Regions from separate parts of the Nocardiopsis sp. SBT366 genome, predicted to be linked through region 1. Evidence: predicted binding sites of a transcription regulator. Region 1 holds the regulator's gene; each other region holds the start of a gene.

Region 1 (4,523 bases):
CATGGTGTCCTCCACGGAGAGGATGAAGCACGCGGAGACCTGGGCCCTGGAGGTGGTGCCGACGTTGAACCAGACCGGGGAGTTGAAGCTGAAGAGCTGGTGGGCCAGGGCGTACTTGAGTTCGTGGTCGAAGACCTCGGCGTCCTGGTCCGAGGCGAAGTAGCCGTGTTCGCGGCCGGTTCTGGTGTAGACGCCGACGACGCGGTCGATGAGCTGTCTGAGGCTCGACTCGCGCTCGGGAGTGCCGACGGCCCCCCGGAAGTACTTGCTCGTCACGATCTGGGTGGCGTTCACCGACCAGGTGACGGGGAACTCGACGCCGTGCTGCTCGAAGTTGACGGTGCCGTCGCGCCAGTTGGTCATGACGACGTCGCGGAGTTCCCATTCGAGGGTGTCGTACGGATGGACGCCCTCGGTGGTGTTGACCCGGCCGATCGTCAGGCCCTTGCCCCGGCGCCTGGTCGTGCCGTTCGTCCTTCGCGTCATGGCGACCTCTCCCCCGAAGGTCATGCGCGGACCCGGCGGTGACCGCGCGGACGTTCATGTGTGTTCGGGGTGGTGCGGAAGGCACGGTCTCGGCCGGGCTTTCCACCCACCATGCGGCGGTCGCCGGGGTTACCCGGTGGTGTCGACCGCGGGCTCCCCCTCGCGGTCCTCCCGCAGGCTCGCGATCTCGGCCTCGAAGTCGGCGAGGCTCTCGAACCCACGGTAGACGCTCGCGAAGTGCAGGTAGGCGACCTCGTCCAGGTCACGCATGGGACCCAGGATGGCAAGGCCGATCTCGTGGGCGGGCACCTCGGCCACACCCCGGCCGCGGATCTCCTCCTCGACCCGCTGGCCGAGTTTGGCGAGGGCGTCCTCGGAGACGGGGCGGCCCTGGCAGGCGCGGCGCACCCCGGCGATGATCTTGGTGCGGCTGAAGGGTTCGGTGACCCCGGACCGCTTGGCCACCATCAGCAGGACGGTCTCCTGCGTGGTGAAGCGTCGCTCACAGACGGGGCAGGTCCTGCGGCGCCGGATGGCCGCGCCGTCGTCGGTGGACCTGCTGTCGATCACCCTGGTGTCCGGATGACGGCAGAACGGACAGTGCATCCCGGTTCACCTGGCTTTCCTGTACCCGACCAACAACCCTGGAGGTCTACTTAACCACAACTTATTGACCACAGCCCCCATGTCAACACCAGATGTTGTGGTCGAACCTAGGCGCTGGGGCGGACACCCGCAACCCTGCCGACGGCGTGTCCCCAAACCCTGGAACAGGGGCGGCCGAGGAACGGGGTTCGAGGAGGTGGAAACGGGGATGTGCGGCTCCGGGAGCCGAATCCAAGGATAAGGGGGCGCGGGCGCGCGGCTCGACGCCCGCCACACCTCGGCGCCGACCGAATTCCCCCCTCTCCCGCGAGCACGGAGTGGCGGCGGGGCACGGCGAGACGAACCCCATACCGGATCGCACATTCCCCGGACAACGGCCACGGCGCGCGTGTACACACATAAGTCCGGACCCCCGGAAATCGGGGCGCGAAAACACAATGCGAAATCCCCACGCGCCCTCGTCCACACGTTCTCGAACGCTTGTTTGATATCACCGTGTGCAACGACTAAAGTTGACCTTGATTTCACACCGGCTTCGCCGTCCGGTCCGCGTGGCCGATCCGGCCACACACAGGCCCTGACCGAACCGAACACCGAGGAGGCCCGGCCGTGCCGGAGGAGAACCCCGGAGCCGTCGGCTCCGGACCCACCACCGTTCTTTCGCCCGTCGGCGACCCGGGCCCGTCCGGGTCCGACACCCCCAAGCTCACCGCACGTCAGCAGAGTGTCCTCAACTGCATCCAGCGCTACGTCCGGGAACGGGGGTACCCGCCGTCCATCCGGGAGATCGGCGACACGGTCGGCCTGTCCAGCCCCTCCAGCGTGGCGCACCAGCTCAAGGTGCTCCAGCGCAAGGGCTACCTGCACCGGGACCAGAACCGGCCGCGCGCCGTGGAGCTGCGCACCCCGGGCCGCGAGGCCTCCCAGACCCTCACCCAGGAGGAGCTCACCGCCGACTCCACCCGGGCGGCCTCGGTGCCGCTGGTCGGTCGGATCGCCGCCGGTGGCCCGATCCTGGCCGAGGAGGCCGTGGAGGACGTCCTGGCGCTGCCGCGCCAGCTGGTCGGCGAGGGCCGTCTGTTCATGCTCACGGTGGTCGGTGACTCCATGATCGACGCCGCGATCACCGATGGTGACCTGGTGGTGGTCCGTCAGCAGCAGACCGCCGAGAACGGTGACATCGTCGCGGCGATGCTGGACGACGAGGCCACCGTCAAGGTGCTGCGCCGGGAGCCGGACGGGCACGTGTGGCTGATGCCGCGCAACGACGCCTACGACCCCATCCAGGGAGACGAGGCCACCATCCTCGGCAAGGTCGTCACGGTCATGCGCCGGGTCTGAGCCCAGGTCCCCGAGCCGGGGGTGGTGGGCGTGCCGATACGCTGAGGGTGTGTCGACACCTGCCTCCGCCCCCGTGTCCCCTTCCCCGAGCCGACCCCGCGCCGCCCTGGCCTCGGCCCTGGTCGCCGGGGCCCTGCTGGTCTCCGCCTGCGCGCCCAGCGACGGCGACGGGCCCGCGCTGCCCGGTGCGGCCGGGCAGGAGCGCGAGGTCTCCTTCGAGGGTGGCGGGTTCACGGTGCCGGGCACCTTCACCGCTCCCTCCGGCGCCGGTGAGGGCTCCGTCCCGGGGGTGCTCATCGTCTCCGGCAGCGGTCCCACCGACCGGGACGGCAACGGCGCCGCGCGCCCGGAGGCCAACACCAACCTGAACCTCGCCCGGGTGCTGAGCGGTGCGGGTGCCGCTTCGCTGCGCTACGACAAGTTCGGCAGCGCGGACCCGGCGGACATGAGCGAGGCCGAGGAGGAGGCCCTCGACCAGCCGGTCGACCCCCTCGTCTTCGACCGGCAGATGGCCGCCGCCTACACGGAGCTGGTCGCCCAGCCCGAGGTGGACCCCGAGCGCACGGTCATCCTGGGCCACAGTGAGGGTGCCCTGTACGCGCTGCGCGCCCACGAACTCCTCGACGCCGAACCCGCGCTGGTGCTGGCCGCTCCGCCGGGCACCCGCATGCTGGACCTCATCGACCGCCAGGTGTCCGAGCAGATCCGCACCGCCGAGGCCCAGGGCGGCGTCGGCGAGGTGACCGCGGCGCAGATGCTCTCGGACCTGCGGGCGGGCCGGGCCGCCGTGCGCGCGGGCGGGGAGCTGCCCGAGAGCGACGCCACGGGGTTGTTCGACGAGAACAGCGCGGACTACCTGACCTGGATCGACTCCTTCGACCCCGTGGAACTGGCCGAGGGCCTGCCCGGGGACACCCCGGTGCTGGTCCTGTGGGGCGACCAGGACGCCCAGGTGAACGAGGAGGAGGTCGACCGGCTCATGACCGGCCTGGACGGCGCCGAGCGGGTGGACCTGTCGGGGGTCGACCACATCCTGCGCGAGTACGACGACTCCCCCGGGGCCGCCGCCCTCGACGCGGACCGTGCCTTCTCCCCCGACGTCACCCCGGCGCTGGAGGGGTTCCTCGACGGTCTCTGGTAGCCGACCCGGAACGATCCGCTAGTCGTCCGCGGGTGCGGGCAGCTCGTCGACGACGGCGCGGGCGAGGAGCTCGGCCTCCTCGGCGGCGGCCTCACCGTCCATGGAACCGATCGCGTCGTAGTCGGTGGCGGCGGTGTAGCAGGACTCCACGTACAGGTTGGAGACCCGCACACCCACGCATCCCACTTCGAAGGCGCCGTCCTCGACCCACGTGAGCGCCTCGTCCCCCAGGCCCTCCACGGGCTGGGTGTCGTTCTCCCCGGCGGTGGAGCGCAGGGTCTCGGCGGCGGTCTCCACGCCACCCTCGACCGGGGCGGCGACCAGGACGAGGGTGGCGGCGGACGGCACGGAGGCGCCCGCTCCCTCGGGAGTGGCCCAGCGGCACTGCCAGCCCGCCCCGAAGGGGTCCTGGCCGGTGCCGACGGTCTCCTCGATCTCACTCTCGTAGCCGGGCACCGACTCCTCGAGGGTCTCGGTCTCACCGATCCCGCACTCGGGCGCGGCCTCGAACTCGCCCAGTTCCACACTGTCGCGCAGCAGGTACCAGGTGAGCCATGCGGCGAGCGCCAGCACGGCCAGGATCAGGACGACGAGGAGGGTGACGGCCAGTCCCCGGCTCTGCGGCGGGGTGGCTCCGGGGTCCTCCGACTGCGCGAAGGCGGGCGGGGGCCCGGAGTGGGGGGTGCTCACAGGGCCTCTCCCAGCTGTTCGGCGAAGGCGACGACGGTCTCGCTGGCGCGGTCGTAGGACACGGGGTCGTCCTCGTCCATGGCGCTGTAGGAGACGCGGACCAGCAGGTTGTCGCTGTGGAAGGCGAGTTCGGCGGTACCGGGGACCTGGCCGCGCCAGACCTCCGCCTCGGCGCCGGATCCCAGGACCACGGAACGACCGCGAGCCGGGGCCATCGCGGTCTGGGCCCGGGAGGCGGACTCGTCGCCGGTCACGGCCG
Region 2 (4,523 bases), on a different contig from region 1:
CGTGCAGTACCTCGACGCCAACGTCACCCCGCTCCTGCACGGCACCTACACCGAAGAGATCGGGCAGGAGTTGTTTGCTGCGGCGGCCGAGCTCACCAAGGCCGTGGGGTGGATGGCCTACGACTGCGAGCAGCACGGCCTGGCCCAGCGCTACCTGGTACAGGCCCTGCGCATGGCCAAGACCGCGCAGGACGACGGCCTGTGCGCCGAGATCCTCGCCGCCATGGGTCACCAGGCCACCTACATCGGTCGCTCAGCCGAAGCGGTGGACCTCGCGCGGGCGGCCCAGTCCGCAGCCACCCGCACCGGGCACACAGCGCTCATGGCCGAGTGCCATCTCATCGAAGCGCACGGCCACGCGGGCCTGACCGATCACCGGGCGACATCGGTCTCCCTGCGCGCAGGGGTGCGGGCGTTCGAGACCGAAGACCCAAATCCCCCGGAGTGGCTGACCTACTTCGACGAGGCTTACCTCGCGGCCAAGGTCGCCCACTGCTTCCTCGCCCTGAACGACGACACCCAGACCGCCGCCTACGCGGAACGCTCCCTGGAGATGAATACCGACTACGTCCGCGGCCGCACGTTCAATCTGCTGATGCTCGCCACCGCTCATGCCCCTAATGAACCTGAGGAGGCCGTTCGAGTAGGTGATCAGGCCCTGCATCTGGTCGAGGGGTTGCAATCCCGTAGAGCCCTGTCCTACCTACGCCGCTTGGGCCACCGCCTCCGCGCCCATGAAAGCTCGCCCACTGTCGAGGAGTTCACCGTGCGCGCCAGGGAAGCAGTCACACCAGACTGAGCGCCCGGTAAACCGCCACAACCGTGGACGCACCAACGATCTCGCCACGTTCGATCATCTTCACTGCCTCTTCCAGCGGCCACCAACGGATCTCCTGGGCTTCGTTGATGTCAGGAGGGGTGTCGGTCAGGTGAGCGCCGCGTGCCAGGTAGATGATCTGGGGTTGGTCCACCGACCCGATCGCGGGTTGGAAGGTCACCATGTGCTCCATCGAGCGGGGACGCCACCCAGTCTCCTCCTCGACCTCACGGGCGGCTGCGCTCTCGACGTCCTCCGCGCCATCCACGTATCCGCCCGGCAGCTCCCACACCCACCGGTCGATGATGAACCGGTGCCTCCGCATCAGCAGGACTTCGCGCTGGTCATTGACCACCAGCGTCATCGCGGCCGGAGGCATGGCCACGACGTACTGCGTGAAGGACACCCCGTCCGGGAGGGTGATGTCGACCGTAGACAGTCTGATGTGCCGGTTCTCGTCCACCAGCTTCTCGCCGTGGATCGTCCATTGCGTACTCACACCGGCACAGTAGGGCACGGCAAGGTCCGAGAGGGGGGCGCTGGTCTGTTCAAAGATCCCTCGGTGAGGATGATCGCGGTCCTCGTAAATCACCACGTCCCTGAGCACCGAAGCCCCTACCAGCCAGCGGTAGATTTTGTTATGTTGCGAACTAGTGTTCGATTATATCTAGGTTCTCAGAACCTGCGCGACGCACGTCACCTTCGTGGTTAAGTCAACCTCGACTGGTGTCACCAACCAAGTACAAATTTTTGAGGAAGGGCGGTGTTGGCCGTGGCTGACAAGAGCTCCATCGAGTGGACGGAGGCGACCTGGAATCCAACCACAGGGTGCGACCGCGTCGCCTCTGGTTGCGACAACTGCTACGCGCTGGCGCTTTCCAAGAGGCTCAAGGCCATGGGTGTTGACAAGTACCAGACAGACGGAGACCCGCGAACTTCGGGTCCTGGGTTCGGAGTTGCTGTCCACCCCTCAGCGCTCAAGATGCCGTATAAATGGAAGAGCCCCCGTACGGTCTTCGTCAACTCCATGAGCGATCTTTTTCACGCGAAGGTGCCCAAGGACTTCGTTCACAAGGTCTTCGAAGTCATGGCTGATACCCCACAGCACACATACCAGGTACTCACCAAGCGCTCTCTTCGTTTGGCACGGCTAGCCCCCGAGCTGCCGTGGCCACCCAACATCTGGATGGGTGTTTCGGTGGAGAGTGCGGAGGCACTCGACCGCGTGGATCATCTTCGAAGCACGCCAGCTGCCGTTCGCTTTCTCTCGTGCGAACCGCTCCTAGGCCCCCTAGACCAGCTGGATCTAGCTAACATCCACTGGGTCATCGTGGGTGGTGAAAGCGGCCCACGCCACCGCACGATGAAGGCCGACTGGGCCCGAGGAATCCGGGACCTTTGTCTTGAATCAGACACTCCTTTCTTCTTTAAGCAATGGGGCGGTCACACACCGAAGTCAGGCGGGCGCCTTCTTGACGATCGAAGCTGGGATGCTACCCCTCATGACCTGAAGGTCCACGCGCACCAGTGACCGAATTCGGCCAATTTTAGCCGTTATTCGATTTCACCTTGGTGGTAAGTGAAATGTATGGCTACCCCCAAGGACACCGTCTGGCCTCTGGACCCCCACACCCAGGCGAAGCATCTCATCATCAGCGAGTACCTCAAAGCCTGGTACCCGATCTGCGCAGGAGGCCAGTTCAAGGAGTTCACCTACGCCGAGGGGTTCGCGGGTCCCGGTGTCTACGTAGGAGAGGAACCTGGCTCGCCGGTGGTCGCCCTGGACGTCTTCCTGCGCCGCCGCGAACTGCTTCGCCCCGGCCAACACCTCAACGTGCTCCTCATCGAGGAGAGAGGTGACCGCCTGGAGGAGCTTCGGCGCCAGGTTGACCGCAAATTTGATGAGTATGGCGGCCGACCTTCTCAGCTGACCGTCACCTTCCGGAAAGGCGAATGCACAACTGCGTTACTCCCCACCCTGCAAAAGTTGACTCCGAGACGTTCTCCCTTCTTCGCCGTACTCGACGGTTGGGGAGGGCCCGACGCGATCCCTCTGGACATAGCCCGGAGTGCTGCCAACAGACCAGGCGGAGAAGTCCTGGTTACCTTCCAGCCACAACACCTGGTCCGCTTCGCCACTACCGAGAACGGTGCGCAAGCAGGTGACAGGTGCTTCGGTAGCGATGATTGGCGCGCTGCCGTCGATCAGCCCAAGAAGATGAAGAAGAAGTTCCTGGTGGATTGCTACCGAAACTCCCTCTTCAAAGCTGGGTTCAGATACGCGGCATCGTTCGAGATGCGAGATGAGAAAAAGAATGAGCTTCACCTCGTCTTCGCGAGCAACCATCTCAAAGGCCTAACCAAGATGAAAGAGGCCATGTGGAAGGTGGACAAGCAGCATGGTGTCAGGTTCCGTGACCCTCGGGATCCGGACCAGTTGGAGTTCTACTTTGAGGAGAAACCTGAGCTCAGCCCCCTGCGCCGCGCCCTCCTCAACAAGTTGGAGGAAGGACCTGGGGAGGTATCGGAGCTCCGCGAATTTGCACTGTGCGAGACAGTCTACCGAGACGTCCACGCCGGAATGGTGCTGAAGGATCTACTCAAGGTTGGCACCATCGAGAGCTCGACTGGGAAAAGGGTCCCGCGAAAGCAGGACCGCGTCTGGCTGACGAAGAAGGAACCAACACCTCCGCCTCTCTCGCCGGAACCTCTCTTCTGATAAAACGTAGATCTTCTGCTTCGGGTATCGGAGAAATCAGCATGTCTGGTGCACCCGTGAGGGTGTACCAAGGCGGCAAAGGTCGTGCACCCGTAGGGTGCACGAGGGCTGATGCAACCTGGGTGAACCCAACACAACGGGGTGGCTGCCAGCGCCACTGCCTGCGAGTTCTCGTGTTTGGGCAGGTCACGCCATTAGCGGTGGGCGGTTCGATTCCCGTCATCCGCTCCGTACGAAAGACGGCCCCTGGTCGCGAACTCGGTTCGCGGACCAGGGGCCGTTTTCGTGTCGGCCGTGTCTCGACCTCTTCCACCGTCGGTGATCGGCCCAGAGCGCCCATCCGGTGGTGGACGGAGTCCTCAGCCGGGGGCGGACCGACCCTGACGCCAGTAGCCGACGAACGAGATGTCCCGTTTGGGCACGCCACGATCGTTGACCAGGTGGCGACGCACGGTCGTGGCCATCTGGGACTCTCCCGCGACCCACGTGTAGAAGCGACCGGATGGCAGCGACGCCCCACGCACCGCGTCCAGCACCAAGGTGCCCGGCCGCGGGTTCTCGGCGTCCCGGCAGAGCCAGTGGACGCGGACGTCAGTGGGGGCCTCGACGGGCCGGATCTCGGCCGCGGTCGCCACCTCCAGGTAGACCTCCGTGGGCAGCGACGAAGGCGTTCCGTCGAGGATGGACAGGATGGCGGGCAACGCGGTTTCGTCGCCGACCAGCAGCTGCCCCTCCGCGTACTCCGGTAGCCGGTACGTGGTGCCGATGTCGAAGATCCCGGCCCGGTCACCCGGCTCGACCCGGCGCACCCAGGACGACATGGGTGAGTCACCGTGCAGGGCGAACTCGATGTCGATCTCGTCGTCCGCGGGCCGCACGCGCCGAATCGTCATGTTGCGGACGCACGGGCGGACCGACTTCGGCATGACCATCAGCTGGGCCATCCAGGCCTCGTTCGAGATGGTCGGCATCCGCAACGCGGTCTGC
Region 3 (4,523 bases), on a different contig from region 1:
TCGTCGAGCTCGATGACGTCGGCGGAGGCCGTGGTGTTCTCGTTGTCCTCGTCGTCGTCACCGTCCTCGGCGGGGTCGGCGGGCTCGTCGGACGGCTGCTCGTTGGGCTGCTCGGTCGGCTGGTCCGTGGGCTGGTCGGTGCCGCCGTCGTCCGGGACGTCGGTGTCACCCCCGCCGTCACCGGCCTCCGTGGTGTCGTCACCTTCGGGGGCGTCGTCGTCGCCCTCGTCTTCGGCGGCCTCGGTGTCCTCGTCGTCCTCGTCCGGGGTCTCCTCGTCCTCGTCCGCGTCGTCCTCGGGGTCGAGGATTCCGGGGAGGTCGGCCTCGGTGATGACGATGCGGGCGGTGTCCACGACGGCGGTACCGGTGGCTCCGCTGGAGTTGACGGTGGCGGTGGTGGTGCCCTCAACGGTCAGCCAGCTGCCGATGGCGCCGCTGAAGGAGTCCGAGACCGTCTGGTCCTTGGTGATGTAGGTCTGCGTGGGGCTGGAGGCGCCCAGGGCCGAGGCGTAGCCCCACCCGTAGGTGTCGGCGTGGGCGGGCGAGGCGGCAGCCAGGGTGAGGGCGCCCAGCGCGGCGAAGGCGGCACCGCCCTGGAGCACGCGGCGTGCGGAGATTCGAGAAGCGTTCTTCAAGATCAATCCTCGTTTGGATCATCCAGGCCCACATGAGTCGGGGCCAGGCCTGGTCTGGGCTTCCACCGCCGGAACACAAAGGCGGGAAGTCTCGGAACGCGGAATCACGGACCAGGGTCGAATGGGGGACGGCCAAGGCACACAGAAGCCCGTGACCTGCGGAAATAGAGAGCGTGCACGGTTTCGGCCCGCAGAGGGCAAGAGCCGGAAGAACCGGCCGAGTTGCTTTCCATTCCCTATGGAGACAATACAGTCACCACAAAGATCAAATACATGATCACTGATATCGAAAAGGTCACGATGGATCTTCGAACGCACTGAGTAATCGCCATCGACAATTCCAGTCATTCTTTTTGGTTCCGGTAAACCTTCACCGGAATGGGGCGTCTTACAAGGAAGACCGCGCCCGAGAGGACGCCTGGTCACGGCCGGAGTCACGTCCACACCCGGCCAGAACCACCGGTCGTGTGGCGCACGCCACGTCCACTCGGCATAATGCAGGCCATGAGTCTCCCCCGGCCCTTCCGCGCCCGCGTTCTGTTCGAGTCCCCACGCGGCAGAGGACGCCTGCGGGCCACCTCCCGCCGAACACCGGCGTCCGACCGGGCGGCCCCGGACTCACACGCGGATGCGTGATACCGCACCTACGAACCTCGTGAACTGCACAATGGGGACCATGCCTCTGACACCGGCGGACATCCGCAACAAGAAGTTCCACACGGTGCGTCTGCGCCCGGGCTACAACGAGGAGGACGTCGACGCGCTCCTCGACCGGATCGAGGCGACACTGGTGGCGCTGGAGGGCGGTCCGCGCACGGGCCCGTTGCTCACCGCGGACGAAATCCGCAACTCCCGGTTCCGCACCACCCGGATGAGCCCCGGCTACCGCGAGGACGAGGTGGACGACTTCCTCGACCTCGTCGTCGCCGACCTCGCCGGACGCGGCCTGGGCCAGCCCGCCTCGCCGCCTCCCCTGCCTCCGGGTGCAGGCCAGGCCGACCCCGGACAGCCCCACCCCGGCCAAGGGCAGGGGTACGCGGACCCGAACCGGACCGACCTGCCGTCCGACGGTCCGGGGATGGCTCCCCGGGACATCAGGGAGAAGCGCTTCGCCACCACCCGGCTGACCACCGGCTACAACGAGCAGGAGGTGGACGACTTCCTGGACCGCGCCGAGTACAGCCTGGAGGTCCTCCTCCAGGGGCGCCCGGACCGGGCCACGCTCACCTCCGCCGAGGTGGAGCGGGTCCAGTTCGCCACCACACGGGCCCGCCCCGGGTACGACCCGGCGCAGGTGGACCAGTTCCTGGACGAGCTCGCCGAGGAGTTCCGCCGCCACGAGCGCTCCTGAGCCCGGACACGCCGCCCCCGCCACACCACACAAAGGAAAGCGGAAAGTAATATTTGTGCACAGGGAGTAGTCATTCCCTGTCAAGGGCGGCCCGAGGGGAGCAGTATGCGACATTCCATGCCGTCTTGGGGTACCTCCCCGACGAGCACGGTCCAGGGGATTCCAAGCTGCACCACCATCCCCGGACCGTGGCCCGCGCCCCGGCCGCCCTCTCCGCGTGGGCACGCGGCCGACCCGTACCCGACCGACGCCGACACCGACGAGGAGGTCGTCCCGGCCTCGGCACACCCGTGGGAGAGACCGCTGCTCGCGCTCAGCATGACGGTGACGCTGGCCCTGGCGGTGATGCTGGTGAGGCTGGTGTGGTCAGCCTCGGGTTCCCTGCTGTGGACGGCCCTGGCGCTGGCCACGCTGCCGTTCGTGTGCTGGTCGGCACGTGGTCTCCGGTACGCCCGTGAGCGCGCGGAGTCGGTCCGGATCTCGCCCACCCAGTTCCCCGAGGCGTACCGGGTGGTGGTCTCGCTGGCCCGGGACATGGGGCTGGCCCGCCCCCCGGAGGCGTACGTCCGCCCCGGCCCGGTCTCTGCTCACGCGGACGCCGCCGCCCACGGACTCCGGCGCTACCTGGTGCTGCCGGACGCCCTGCTCGACGACAGGGGCCTCCCGCGCGACCGGGAGGCCCTCGCCTTCCTCGTCGCCCACCAGGTGGGTCACCTCGCCGCCGGGCACACCGGCTACTGGCGGCGGGTGGCCACCCTAGGCGCGGACCTGGTCCCCGGCCTGGGCTCGGCGCTGTCCCGGGCCTGCGAGTACACGGCCGACAACCACGCGCACGCGCACGTTCCCGAGGGGTCCCACTCGGTGCGGCTCTTCGCCGGTGGCCCCACCCTGTATACGCGAGTGAACCTGGGCGAGATGGCCGCCCGGGCACGCACGGACCGAGACTGCTCGCTGATCCTCTACCACCTGCTCTCGCGGCGCCCCAGCAACACCCGCAGGATGGCCGCCCTGCGCGACCGCGACCGCCGCGGCCGGGTGTTCCTCTAGGCAGCGCCCCTGGCCGCCTTCACAGGTGCCATCGGCGCGAACGGCCGCGCTGCGAGCGGTCTGAGGGCGGCGCGAGGACACGCCGCCCGCGGAACTCCCTCCGCTGGGGGCACAGGCGCGCGACGATCGCACCACAGCGCCCCGACCAGGGTGTTCTCGACGAAAAGCGACCCGTGCCACCTCCCGGAGACTTGACGTGTTCGAACACCTGTTCGATACACTGTTCCTTGTGAGTCTCCTGAACGAACAGATCGACGTCCGTTCCACCGACCGTGGACACCCCGCCAAGTTCACGTGGCGCGGCCACACCTTCCGCGTGCGCCGGATCATCGGCGACTGGCCCGCCCGGCCCGGGGCCCCGGGCGTACCGGCCACCCACATCCACCTGCTCCGCGTCTCCGCGGAGTCCGAGACCGGGCACCCCAGCATCATCGACATCTCCCGGGACGCCGCCTCGGACCGCTGGACCATGCGGCGCCAGTGGGGCTGACCGGCCCACCGGACGCGACCCCGGGTCCGACCGAGTCCCCGGGTGGCCCGCCGGGCCGAGACCCGGCGGGCCTGCCCGTCTCAGGCCCAGAGTTCGACTGCGTGCGCCCCCACCAGGTCACGAGCCCGTTCCGCGAACGCGTGCGCGGGCATCGGGTCCAGGCGACGGCCGTCCCGCAGCCGCACGGCCACGGTGTCCTCCACGGTCTCCCTCGCACCAATCACCACCTGGTAGGGCACCAACCGGGCCGCCCTGATCCGCGCGCCCAGACTGCCGCGTTCCGGTGGGGCGACCTCCGCGCGCAGTCCCAACTCCGCGCACCGGTCCACCAGCCGGGCCGCGTCGGCGACCTGCTCTCCGGAGACTGGCACGGCCACGACCTGCACCGGTGCGAGCCAGGCTGGGAACGCGCCGCCGTGCACCTCGATCAGATGGGCCACCGCCCGTTCCACACTGCCGATCACGCTCCGGTGCACCATGACCGGCCGGTGCCGCGCCCCGTCAGCGCCGACGTAGGCCAGATCGAACCTTTCCGGCTGGTGGAAGTCCACCTGGACGGTGGAGAGGGTGAACTCCCGCCCCGCGGCGTCGGTGAACTGCACGTCGATCTTGGGGCCGTAGAAGGCCGCCTCGTCCTCGGCCCGTTCGTAAGCCATCCCCGATCGGTCCAGGGCCTCAGCGAGGAGTTCGGTGGACCGGCGCCACAGGTCCGGAGCGTCCACGTACCTGCCGTTCGGACCGGGTAGGGACAGCCGGTGGCGGGACGCCACGATCCCCATGGCCGCGTGCGCCCGCCGCACCAGTTCCAGTGCCGCCACCACCTCGTCCACGACCTGTTCGAGAGCGCAGAAGACGTGGGCGTCGTTGAGCTGGATCGCGCGGACCCGGCCCAGCCCGCCCAGGACCCCGGACCTCTCTGACCGGTACATGCCGCCGATCTCGGCTATGCGCAACGGGAGCTCGCGGTGGCTGCGCGAGCGGGAACGGTAGATCACCGCGT
Region 4 (4,523 bases), on a different contig from region 1:
CCACACCGCCTCGTACACGCCGCGCAGCGCGGAGATGGTGAACGTCGACGGGAGGAAGGCGGTGGCGAGCGCGGTGTACTCCAGCTTGGAACGGGCGCGTTCGACCGCGTCGGCGAGGACGCGAGCGTGGTCGAAGGCGAGTTCGTGCCGGTCCCTGCCACCGTCGCCGTGTCCGAGGGCGGTCCACGGAACCCACGCGGCCTCGGCCGTGTCGCGGCCGGTGTGCGGGTCGGGCAGGTCGGGGGCCAACACCATGTACGCCACCGACACCACCCGCATGCGCGGGTCCCGCTCGATCGCCCCGTAGGTGCCGAGCTGCTCCAAGTGCAGCTCGGCGGGCAGGGGGGTCTTCTCCGTGAGCACGCGCAGGGCGGCGTCCGGCAGATCGCGGTCGGCCGGGGCGTCCGGTCCGTCCTGGGCCCTGACGAACCCGCCGGGCAGCGCCCACCGACCGCGCTGGGGTTGCCGGGTGCGTCGGCCGAGCAGGACGTGGGGGACTCCGTCGCGGATGGTCGTGGCCACCACGTCGACGGTGACGGCGACGGGCGCGAACGCGTTCGGGTCGTAGTCGGCGAGGTACCTGCGCTCGTCGGCCGCGTCGTAGTCGCCCGCTCCGCGCGGGTCCCCGATCGGCCCGTCGATCCCCTCGGACACTGCATCTCCCTGGTTGTTCTCAAGATGAGTTTTTCTCGATGTGAGTTCAACCTAGCACCGCTCGGTCCGCCCGTCCACCCCCCCCGGGGGGCGACACGCTGCGCCTGGCGGCCGATCCCGTCGGTGTCCGCCGCTAGCATGGTGCGAACGGACGTTCGAGAACGCGGCCGTGGGCGACGAGAAAAGGACAGGGTGGGGACGTGCGCGTGCTGGGGATCGACCCGGGGCTGACCCGCTGCGGGGTCGGGGCCGTCGAGGGCGCGATCGGCCGCCCCCTGCGCCTGCTGGCCGCGGACGCCATCCGCACCAGCCCCGACACCCCGCTCCCGCAGCGCCTGGTGGAGGTCGAACGCGGCATCGAGGAGTGGCTCGACAAGTACGAGCCCGACGCCGTCGCCGTCGAACGCGTCTTCGCCCAGCACAACCTCAGCACCGTCATGGGAACCGCCCAGGCCAGCGGCATCGCCCTGGTCTGCGCCGCCCGGCGCGGGCTCCCCGTGGCCACCCACACCCCCAGCGAGGCCAAGGCAGCCATCACCGGCAACGGTCGCGCCGACAAGAAGCAGGTCGGTGGCATGGTGGCGCGTATCCTCGGACTCGACGGGCCACCGAAACCGGCCGACGCGGCGGACGCCGTGGCCCTGGCCATCTGCCACATCTGGCGCGGCGGGGCCCAGGCCCGGGTCGCCCAGGCCCAACAGGACTTCGCCCGCAAGGTGGAACTGGCCCGACGCGCACGCGGCCGCTAGCCCCCCGGCCGAGCGGCGACGACACGGCAGGCAGCACCACAGCCCCCAAGGAAGGAGACGGGCACCCCTCCCGGTGTCCACACGAGATGATCGCGTTCCTCACCGGCCGGGTGGCCGCGCGCGGCGCGGCCAGCGCCGTGATCGACGTCGGCGGGGTCGGTATGACCGTCCAGTGCACCCCCTCCGCCCTCTCCCGACTGCACGTGGGGGAGGAGGGCACCGTGGCCACCAGCCTCGTCGTCCGCGAGGACTCCCTCACCCTCTTCGGGTTCGCCGACGACGACGAGCGGAACCTGTTCGAACAGGTCCAGACCGCCTCCGGCATCGGTCCCCGCATCGCCCTGGCCATGCTCGCCGTGCACAGCCCCGACAGCCTCCGCCAGGCCGTGGCCACCGAGGACACCACCGCCCTGACCCGCGTCCCGGGCATCGGCAAGAAGGGCGCCCAGCGCATCGTCCTGGAACTGCGCGGCAAACTCGACGCCCCGGTCATGACCGACGGCACCCTGCCCTCCGCCGACGCCTCCGGCGGCACCGAACCCAACGGGGCCTGGCGCGGCCAGGTCGTCTCCGGCCTCGTCAACCTCGGCTGGTCGACCAAGGACGCCGAGGCTGCCGCCTCCGCCGTCGCCGCCGAGGCCGAGGACACCGGCGACGTCACCGTCCTGCTGCGCAGCGCCCTGCGCAAACTCAGCCGCGCCTAGCCACCAACGGGAACCGGAGGGAGAAGACCCGTGTACGAGCGTGACGCCGTCTCGCCCGAAGCCGACGTCGAGGAACACCAGATCGAGGGTGCGCTGCGCCCCAGGAACCTGGACGAGTTCGTCGGCCAGCACCGGGTGCGCGAACAGCTCTCCCTGGTCCTGCACAGCGCCCAGCGCCGGGGCCGCGCCCCCGACCACATCCTGATGTCCGGCGGTCCGGGCCTGGGCAAGACCACCCTCGCCATGATCATCGCCGCCGAACTCGGCGCGCCCCTGCGCATCACCTCCGGCCCCGCCATCGAACGCTCCGGCGACCTCGCCGCCGTGCTCTCCACCCTCCAGGAGGGTGAGGTCCTCTTCCTCGACGAGATCCACCGCATGGCCCGCCCCGCCGAGGAGATGCTCTACGTCGCCATGGAGGACTTCCGGGTCGACGTCGTGGTCGGCAAGGGGCCCGGCGCCACCGCCATCCCCCTGGACATCGCCCCGTTCACCCTGGTCGGGGCCACCACCCGCGCGGGCATGCTCCCCGCACCGCTGCGCGACCGCTTCGGCTTCACCGCGCACATGGACTTCTACGAGCCCGCCGAGCTGGAGCAGATCCTGCACCGCTCCGCCGGGCTCCTCGGCGCCCCGCTGGAGGGGGAAGCGGCCGGGGAGATCGCGGGCCGCTCACGAGGCACCCCTCGGATCGCCAACCGCCTCCTGCGCCGCGTGCGCGACTACGCCGAGGTGCGCGGAGACGGCCGTCTCACCCTGGACAACGCCCGCGCCGCCCTGGAGCTGTACGAGGTGGACGCGCTCGGCCTGGACCGCTTGGACCGGGCCATCCTGGACGTGCTCATGAACCGCTTCCGGGGAGGCCCGGTGGGACTGTCCACGCTCGCGGTGTCCGTGGGGGAGGAGGCCGAGACGGTGGAGGTGGTGGCCGAACCCTTCCTGGTCCGCTCCGGATTCCTCGCCCGTACCCCGCGCGGCCGGGTGGCCACCCCGATGGCCTGGGCTCACATGGGGATCATCCCGCCGCCGGACGCCGCCTTCGCCGCCGCCGCCGACCCCGCCGCGAACGGGGCGGGCAAGGCCGGTCAGGGCACCTCCGCCCCCTGACCGGAGCCGGGAGACTTCACAAGCGGGCCCCCGTCCGGGCACAATGAGGCGCGTGCGCGAACCGGGTCCGAACCGTTAGCGCTCCGACCCCGGGCGGTGGGTGACCGGTGACCGGCGCCACGTAAACTGGGTCGAACCAGCCAGGACGGGGCAGTGGCCCCGTCTGGTGTCGTCGGACACCGGCGGAACGAGTTGGCTCCCCCGAGCGTTGTAGGCATCGGGTACGACTCCGGCCGCCGAGGTCGGTCGGCCCGAGAAGGTGGTCGTCGCGGTGTCCGAACCGGCAGACGTCGGCCACACGAAACGTCAGGAAGGACGCCCCCGTGCAGGGCATTTACACTCTCGCCGACGCGGCCCAGCAGGAGGGCAGCATCTTCAGCATGATGCTCCCGTTCGTGCTGATCCTCCTGGTCTTCTGGCTCCTCTTCTGGCGCCCGAACCAGAAGCGTCGCCAGCAGGAGACGCAGATGCAGAGCTCCCTGGTCCCCGGCGTCGAGGTCATGACCAAGGCGGGCATCTTCGCGACGGTGGTGGAGATCCACGACCAGGACGTGCTCCTGGAGATCTCCCCCGGTACCCGCATCCGGATGCTCAAGGCCGGTGTCGGCGAGGTCATCACGCCCGCCGCCGACGACACCCCGGTCGAGGACCGTCCCGACTTCGGCGACGACGACAAGCCCAAGGGATAGCACCGGGCCGGGCGCGGTGCCGCGCCCCGGCTCACCACAGACTTCGGTACCGGCCCCCCACCCGGGGCCGGTACCGCTGTTTCCCGGCCAACGCCGCCAGCAGATCCGCCGGGCCACCGCCCGCCCGGACCCACCACAGAAGGCCCCGCCACCCATGCCCCACGACACCGCGACCCCGGACGCCCCGGACGCCGCCGACCTCGCCCTGATCGAGGCGAACATCCGCGACGTCCCCGACTTCCCGCACCCGGGCATCCTGTTCAAGGACATCACGCCCCTGCTCAACGACCCGGGGGCGTTCTCCGTCGCGGTGCGGGCCCTGGCGGCGCCCTTCCTCGGAAGCGGGATCGACCACGTCGTCGGACTGGAGGCCCGCGGCTTCATCTTCGGCGCTCCCGTCGCCATGGCGCTGGGCGCGGGCTTCGTTCCCGCGCGCAAAGCCGGGAAACTGCCCTCGGACACCATCGACCAGGCCTATGATCTGGAGTACGGCACCGCGACCGTCGAGATCCACGCCGACGCGATCACCCCGGGTGGCCGTGTGCTCATCGTCGACGACGTCCTCGCGACCGGCGGGACCGGCAGGGCCGCGGTGGACCTGGTCCGCAAGGCGGGTGGTA

The links. Region 1 encodes LexA, which represses DNA repair genes until DNA is damaged. Its sites were predicted from a motif close to TCGAACANNTGTTCGA; they were not measured.
Region 2: ADX84_RS25350 (DUF5131 family protein) is a predicted target of LexA. The motif match lies at 1,463-1,478, and genes of this name have one in related genera.
Region 3: ADX84_RS14875 (DUF6504 family protein) is a predicted target of LexA. The motif match lies at 3,234-3,249, and genes of this name have one in related genera.
Region 4: ruvC (crossover junction endodeoxyribonuclease RuvC) is a predicted target of LexA. The motif match lies at 798-813, and genes of this name have one in related genera.

Annotation. Positions count from the first base shown of each region.
Region 1 covers NZ_LAVM01000002.1:10,118-14,640, forward strand. The annotation lists gene ADX84_RS00820 (vitamin B12-dependent ribonucleotide reductase) at 1-486, opposite strand, end outside; gene nrdR (transcriptional regulator NrdR) at 616-1,092, opposite strand; gene lexA (transcriptional repressor LexA) at 1,702-2,433, shown strand; gene ADX84_RS00835 (alpha/beta fold hydrolase) at 2,483-3,574, shown strand; gene ADX84_RS00840 (hypothetical protein) at 3,593-4,264, opposite strand; gene ADX84_RS00845 (hypothetical protein) at 4,261-4,523, opposite strand, start outside.
Region 2 covers NZ_LAVM01000022.1:33,187-37,709, reverse strand. The annotation lists gene ADX84_RS09105 (hypothetical protein) at 1-799, shown strand, start outside; gene ADX84_RS09100 (NUDIX hydrolase) at 786-1,316, opposite strand; gene ADX84_RS25350 (DUF5131 family protein) at 1,590-2,348, shown strand; gene ADX84_RS09095 (three-Cys-motif partner protein TcmP) at 2,406-3,536, shown strand; gene ADX84_RS09090 (siderophore-interacting protein) at 3,896-4,523, opposite strand, start outside.
Region 3 covers NZ_LAVM01000043.1:27,962-32,484, forward strand. The annotation lists gene ADX84_RS14860 (LPXTG cell wall anchor domain-containing protein) at 1-635, opposite strand, end outside; gene ADX84_RS14865 (DivIVA domain-containing protein) at 1,303-1,986, shown strand; gene ADX84_RS14870 (M48 family metallopeptidase) at 2,104-3,033, shown strand; gene ADX84_RS14875 (DUF6504 family protein) at 3,263-3,523, shown strand; gene thrS (threonine--tRNA ligase) at 3,604-4,523, opposite strand, start outside.
Region 4 covers NZ_LAVM01000008.1:48,010-52,532, forward strand. The annotation lists gene ADX84_RS03865 (NUDIX hydrolase) at 1-630, opposite strand, end outside; gene ruvC (crossover junction endodeoxyribonuclease RuvC) at 855-1,403, shown strand; gene ruvA (Holliday junction branch migration protein RuvA) at 1,490-2,107, shown strand; gene ruvB (Holliday junction branch migration DNA helicase RuvB) at 2,138-3,214, shown strand; gene yajC (preprotein translocase subunit YajC) at 3,538-3,903, shown strand; gene ADX84_RS03890 (adenine phosphoribosyltransferase) at 4,058-4,523, shown strand, end outside.